DNA from 3 places in the Streptomyces sp. NPDC085866 genome. Region 2 is predicted to be linked to each of the others. Evidence: riboswitches for the same ligand, from Rfam matches in the RefSeq annotation. Region 2 holds a riboswitch; each other region holds the start of a gene.
The links. Region 2 has a riboswitch for cyclic di-AMP ahead of ACIF83_RS34650 (M23 family metallopeptidase). Riboswitches for the same ligand answer to the same signal wherever they lie in the genome.

Region 1 (2,259 bases), on a different contig from region 2:
TGGGTCAGCTCCACGACGACGGCCGACGGCACGACGCCCGGCGCGTACGGATCGCCGAACTGCGCCGCGAGCATCACGAGCAGCGGCCTGAACCGCTTCCCACCGGCCCGTACGAGGTGCTGCGCGGCCTCCGTGATGAACGGGACCTCGCTCTTGGTGGCTTCGAGCAAGCCTTCCTCGACAGCCGCCAATCCGGCCTGGACATCGGCTTCCAGAGCCTGGTCCCGCACGCTCAGCCCGAACGGCCCGACGACGGTCACGAGGGGTCTCCTGTCTGCTGGTGTCTGCTGGCGATTACACGGTTTGTCGATAGGTCGTTGCCATCACTCAAGTCAGCGTATCCGGTCCTGTTTCGATCACCGATAGCGCCCACCGGTCCAGCCCGGGCGGTATCGGATCACGGCCGGTATGTTTTTGATCATCTGATAAGTGTGGGTACACAACGACTTAACAGGATCTCGCCCGATTTGTCGCGAACCGCGCGGCGGGCGAGGTACTCCTTTTGCGCCACACCCGGCGAATCTCCCGAATCCCCCATGTCTGATTTGATACTCTTTGCCATTTCGTGAATTGGGTCACGCGCGCCCATGAATCGGCCACTCGGCACCACCCCCGTTCTCCCCTTGCCGCATTGGCCAGTTGAGCGTTGGCAACCGCAAAGGATCAAGTGCCCCATTCGGAACAGATCAAGGTCAAATGCCTCTTTGGGTGAATCCAGTACTTGTTCCTGACATGTGCTGTCGCATAGCTTCCGGGCCAGTCAGACGAACGCCGAATCCTGCCGCGTCTGACACCACCCATCGACGAACTCATTCGTACGGCAGGAGCGGGGGACCCAGGTAAGCCGCCTGACCGGACGACGCACGTCGCGCCGGGACGGCTAGGGGTGAAGTCGTGCCTCCCCCCAGAGGAACGGCCGGGCACCTCCCCGCCCGAACCCGACAGCTCACCTCGCAGGCGACGGAGAGGAACGTCCCCATGCCTGTTGCCGCTCAGCCCCGCCGCACCCGCACCAACCGCCTCGTCCGCAAGTTCGCCGTCATCGGCACCGGCGCCGCCGTGCTCGCCCTTCCGCTCATCGGCGCGACCAGCGCCTCCGCCGCCACCCCCACGGCCGCCACGGCGTCCACCACGCTCGCCGGGTACCCGAACAACCTCGACGGCTGGATCCGTGAGTCGCTCGCGATCATGGCTCAGAAGGGCATCCCGGGGACGTACAACGGCATCTACCGCAACGTCATCCGCGAGTCGTCGGGCAACCCGGCGGCCATCAACCTCTGGGACTCCAACGCGGCCAAGGGCATCCCGTCCAAGGGCCTGCTCCAGGTCATCGACCCGACGTTCAACGCGTACCACGTGGCCGGAACGTCCTACGACATCTACGACCCGGTCGCGAACATCACGGCCGCCTGCAACTACGCGGCCGCGCGCTACGGGTCGATCGACAACGTCTTCGGCGCCTACTGACCGGCGCCCACGGCGGGCCACTACTGATATCCCGGTCAGTCGGTCGGGAACAGTCTTTCGAGGACGACGGCGATGCCGTCGTCCTCGTTCGACGTGGTGATCTCATCGGCGACGGCCTTGAGTTCGGGGTGGGCGTTGGCCATGGCGACACCCCGTCCGGCCCAGTCGAACATGGGGATGTCGTTGGGCATGTCGCCGAAGGCGAGCGCCCGGTCGGCGGCGATCCCCAGGTACTCGGCGGCCAGCGCCAGCCCCGTCGCCTTGGTGACCCCGCACGGCTGCAGTTCCACGGTCCCGGGCCCCGACATCGTGACCGTCGCCAGCGAGCCCACCGCCGAGCGAGCGATCGCCGCCAACTCGTCGTCGGACAGCGTGTGGTGGCGCAGCAGCACCTTGCTGATGGGCTCGCACCACAGGTCGTCGCGGCGGCCGACCTGCACGGCGGGCAGGGTCGGGTGCGGCATCAGATACCCGGGTTCGATCAGGGTGAGCCCTTCCACACCGTCCTGGTCGACGGCCGCGTAGACCTGCCCCACCTCGGCCTCGATCTTGCCGAGCGCGGTCTCGGCCAGTTCCCGGTCCAGCCGGACCGACCACAGCAGACGGTCGGCGCCGGCGTCGTAGACCTGCGCGCCCTGCCCGCACACCGCGAGCCCCGTGCTGCCGAGGCCCTCCAGGAGGGGCCGTACCCGAGGAGCCGGGCGGCCCGTCACCACCAGGTGCCGGGCGCCGGCCCGCGCCACCCGCTCGAGCGCGGCGCGCGACCGGTCGGAGACGGTGTCGTCGCCGCGC
Region 2 (2,259 bases):
TGGAGGTCCCGGCCTCCCGCCTGGCCAAGGGCCTCGGCCTGCTCGCCGACGCCCTGCGCGCGCCCGCCTTCGACGACAGCGAGGTCGAGCGGCTGGTCCGCAACCGCCTGGACGAGATCCCGCACGAGCTGGCCAACCCCGCCCGCCGCGCCGCCAAGGAACTCTCCAAGGAGCTGTTCCCGGCGACCTCGCGCATGTCGCGGCCGCGCCAGGGCACCGAGGAGACGGTCGAGAAGATCGACGCGGCGGCCGTGCGTGCCTTCTACGACCGCCATGTGCGGCCCGCCACGGCCACCGTGGTCGTGGTCGGCGACCTCACCGGCACCGACCTGGACGAGCTGCTCGCCGACACCCTGGGTGCCTGGACCGGCACCCCGGGCACGCCGCGGCCGGTGCCGCCGGTGACCGCCGACGACACCGGCCGGGTGGTCATCGTCGACCGGCCGGGCGCCGTCCAGACGCAGCTGCTCATCGGCCGGATCGGGCCCGACCGGCACGACCGCGTGTGGCCCGCCCAGGTGCTCGGCACCTACTGCCTCGGCGGCACCCTCACCTCGCGCCTGGACCGCGTCCTGCGCGAGGAGAAGGGCTACACCTACGGCGTGCGCTCCTTCGGGCAGGTCCTGCGCTCCGCGCCGGACGGCACGGGCGCCGCGATGCTCGCCATCAGCGGCTCCGTGGACACCCCGAACACCGGTCCCGCGCTGCAGGACCTGTGGACGGTGCTGCGCACGCTCGCGGCGGAGGGCCTGACCGACGCCGAGCGGGACGTCGCCGTGCAGAACCTGGTCGGTGTGGCGCCGCTGAAGTACGAGACCGCGGCGGCCGTCGCGAGCACGCTGGCGGACCAGGTCGAGCAGCACCTGCCCGACGACTTCCAGGCGACTCTGTATCAGCAGCTCGCCGGCACCGGCACCGTGGAGGCCACCGCGGCCGTCATCAACGCCTTCCCGGTGGACCGCCTGGTGACCGTCCTCGTCGGTGACGCGGCCGAGATCAAGGCGCCGGTCGAGGCGCTCGGCATCGGCGAAGTCACCGTCGTGGCAGCCGAGTAGCGGCTTCGAGGCGCCCCGCGCGCGTGGGGGCCCTGACGACCCGACGGGTCGTCAGGGCCCTTTGTCGCGCGGAGCCCTTCCCAAGATGTCCGAATTGAGGCAGAGGTTGCCTGTCTGGCCTGTGGGATGCGCTACAAAAGCCGGGATCCGTTTGGGGATCGAAAGTCGGGCCGCATAGCGTCGACCGGGCTGTTCGTCAGGCAGTGCGCCGCGCCCGCGGCACCGGACAGTCATCGCCGAGTCCCCCACGGCGCGAGCCAGGGGAGCCGGGGACCCACCGCAGTCCCTGGGGTGAATCGGACGCCCGCGCACCGGCGAGGGGGTCCGTAGGAGACCTTCCTGCTCCGAACCCGTCAGCTAACCCGGTAGGCGAGAGGGAAGGAAAGGACCAGCCACTTCATGGCGTTCATGTGCGCCACCGGGAAGCACCGCAAGCCCGGTCGGGTCAAGCGCACCACCGCTCAGGCGGCCGGTGTCGCGGCCCTCACCACCACCGGTGTCGTCGGCACCCTGGCGGCCGGCCCGGCACTCGCCGCGGACAACTCCGTCGAGGAGACCGGCCTCACCCCGGTCATCACCGTCAGCGACACGGTCGCCGAGCAGATCGACGCGCAGGCCGAGGCCCAGCTGGTGGCCGCCCGGCAGAAGGCGGCCGAGGAGGCCGCGGCCAAGGTGGCCGTCGAGGAGGCGAAGAAGGAGCGCGAGGCCCAGGCCCGCGCCGCGCGAGAGGCCGAGCGCAAGCGCCTGAACGCCTTCGTGGCCCCGATCGCGCACTCGTACGTCTCCACCGGCTACAAGGCCAGCAGCTCCCTGTGGTCCTCCGGCTCCCACACCGGCATCGACTTCCACGCGGCCAGCGGGACGTCCGTCCACGCGGTCGGCTCCGGCACGGTCGTCTCCACCGGCTGGGGCGGCGCGTACGGCAACCAGATCGTGATCCGGATGGCCGACGGCATGTACACCCAGTACGGCCACCTGTCGTCCATCGGCGTCGTCGTGGGCCAGAAGGTCCTCCCGGGCCAGCAGATCGGCCTGTCCGGCGCGACCGGCAACGTCACCGGACCGCATCTGCACTTCGAGGCCCGTACGACCCCCGAGTACGGCTCGGACGTCGACCCGATCGCCTATCTCCGCCAGCACGGCGTGAACGTCTGACGCTCCGGCGCACGACATCCCGAAGCCCCGGCTCACGAGCCGGGGCTTT
Region 3 (2,259 bases), on a different contig from region 2:
GTGGACAGGGAGGGACAGGGAGACCGTACCTATTGTTCAGGCTCGGAACAAAGGGGCTTGTGAATGAGGCCCGGCCGAAGAGTGGGGAAACAGGCGGGGAGAGAGGGGAAACGGGGCGGGGAAACAAGGCGAGGAGACACAAACAACCCCGCCCCGGCGCGTACGGGGGAACACGCGCCGGGGCGGGGAGCCCGTGGGGACGGGGGGACGACCCTCACGAGGCCTTCAGAGTGGGGGCAGGCCTTGTGAGAGCACTGTGGTTCCGGTGGGAGCCAGGTGTCACTTCAGGTGCAGCTGCTGGCCCGGGTAGATGAGGTTCGCGTCCTCGACGATGTCCTTGTTCAGCTCGAACAGCTTCTTCCAGCCGCCGTTGACCTTGTGCTTCTCGGCGATCGCGCCGAGGGTGTCACCCTTGACCACCTTGTACTCGCCGTCACCCTTCTTGACCTTCTTGCCGGTCGGGGTGGTGACGGTCTGGCTCGCGGCCGGGCGCTCGGCGGACCGGGAGGCGGCCTGCTGCTCGGTGGCGCGGGTGGTGGTCGTGGTGGTCTTCGAGGAGCTGCTGCTCGACGGGGCCGCCGCGGTGCCGCTGTACGGGGTGCTCGACAGGCCCGTGCCGCAGACCGGCCAGGCGCCCTTGCCCTGGGAGGCGAGGACCTTCTCGGCGACGGTGATCTGCTGCTGCTTGGTGGCCAGGTCGGCGCGGGCGGCGTAGGCCGTGCCACCGTAGGCGGCCCAGGTGGAGGCGGAGAACTGCAGGCCGCCGTAGTAGCCGTTGCCGGTGTTGATCGCCCAGTTGCCGCCGGACTCGCACTGGGCGACCGCGTCCCACTCGGAGGCGGTGGCGGCGGAGGCGTTGCCGGCCGCCATCAGCGGGGCGGCGACGGCGGCGCCGGTGACACCGGCGAGCGCGATGACACGGGTGGCCTTGAACGGACGACGGTGCTTGCCCTTGCCGGAGAACAGCATGGATCGATCCCCTCACCGACGCCTGCGAGGTGAGCTGTCGGGTTCGGGCCGGTTGAGTTGCCCGGCCGCGACCCTTACGGGACGCGGCTTCACCCCAAGCCGGTACCGACATCAACTGCCGGTCCCGGCACTTACCTTGGGTCCCCCGCTCCTGCCTACGGCGCATGACGCGACGACTGTTCCCGGGCAACCGCTGGCAGGACTCGGCGTTGCGGATGCCGGGGCTCGTGGTGACGAGCGGCCTTGACCGTAGACAGGCGATCGGCGGAATTTCAAAGACGATCAGGGCTTCTGAGACTCATCCCACACTTTCGCCAAAACGGACATTAAGGAGCGAAGCGGGGCGTCAACTCCCGCTACTTATCGCCCTTTTCGGCACCGACTTTCAGGGTCTGACCGGCACTGATGTGGTTCGGGTCGGTGCCGATGGCCTTCTTGTTCTCGGCGTAGAGCGCGTGCCATCCACCGTCGAGGTCAAGGGAGTCGGCGATGGAGACGAGGGTGTCGCCCTCGCGGACGGTGTAGGTGCCCGGGTCGCGGTCGGCGTGGCGACCCGACGGGGTGTCGCTCTGACCGTTTGCCGTACTTTCGTCCGCACTCGCACCGCGGTGACGTCCGCCACTGCTGAGGGCGCCGGTGTCGACCAGGCTCCAAGAGCTGCTGGTCTGCCACGAATTGTCCGAGTCTTCCGTTGCGGGATCCGTAGTGACGGACTCGCCGCCCTGGACATCCCCGGAGCCGGGCGATACGGATTTGTCGGACTTGGGAGTGTCTACCCCCTTGCCGGAACCCTTGGAGTCGGCACCCTTGTCGGCACTCGGGGACGGCATGGTCGTCGCATCCGAAGAAGAGTCGGACGAGGGCGACGAGGAGGACGAATCCGGCAGATCGGACGGGTCGGAATTCTCGTCGGAACCGGAATTGCCGTCCTGGTTGGACGAGTCCGAGGACGTGGAGGAGTCACCGGATTGCGCCGAGCCCGAGTCGGAGCCCGAGACGCCCGTGTCGACATCCACGGAGCCGGACTTCGAGGTCATGCCGGCGAGCAGGGCGCAGGTGGCCCAGGGAGTGGTGCCCTGGTCGGCGAGAATCTTCTCGGCGACGGCGATCTGCTGTGAACGGCTGGCCTGGTCGGCGCTGGAGGCGTACTTCGTGCCGCCGTACTTGGCCCAGTCGCCCTGGGATATCTGCAGACCGCCGTAGTAACCGTTGCCGGTGTCGGCACTCCAGGAGCCGCCGCTCTCGCACTCGGCCACCTTGTCCCATGTGGTGCCGTCGGCCGCGTTGGCG

Region 1: linked by a shared signal. The riboswitch ahead of ACIF83_RS25835 (transglycosylase SLT domain-containing protein) and the one ahead of ACIF83_RS34650 (M23 family metallopeptidase) in region 2 are both predicted to bind cyclic di-AMP.
Region 3: linked by a shared signal. The riboswitch ahead of ACIF83_RS16165 (transglycosylase family protein) and the one ahead of ACIF83_RS34650 (M23 family metallopeptidase) in region 2 are both predicted to bind cyclic di-AMP.

Annotation. Positions count from the first base shown of each region.
Region 1 is NZ_JBITSQ010000010.1:132,105-134,363, reverse strand. It holds gene ACIF83_RS25840 (polyprenyl synthetase family protein) at 1-260, opposite strand, end outside; cyclic di-AMP (ydaO/yuaA leader) riboswitch at 760-975, shown strand; gene ACIF83_RS25835 (transglycosylase SLT domain-containing protein) at 979-1,467, shown strand; gene ACIF83_RS25830 (HAD family hydrolase) at 1,503-2,259, opposite strand, start outside.
Region 2 is NZ_JBITSQ010000016.1:98,693-100,951, forward strand. It holds gene ACIF83_RS34645 (M16 family metallopeptidase) at 1-1,055, shown strand, start outside; cyclic di-AMP (ydaO/yuaA leader) riboswitch at 1,280-1,442, shown strand; gene ACIF83_RS34650 (M23 family metallopeptidase) at 1,455-2,210, shown strand.
Region 3 is NZ_JBITSQ010000006.1:97,412-99,670, forward strand. It holds gene ACIF83_RS16165 (transglycosylase family protein) at 280-969, opposite strand; cyclic di-AMP (ydaO/yuaA leader) riboswitch at 974-1,142, opposite strand; gene ACIF83_RS16170 (transglycosylase family protein) at 1,326-2,259, opposite strand, start outside.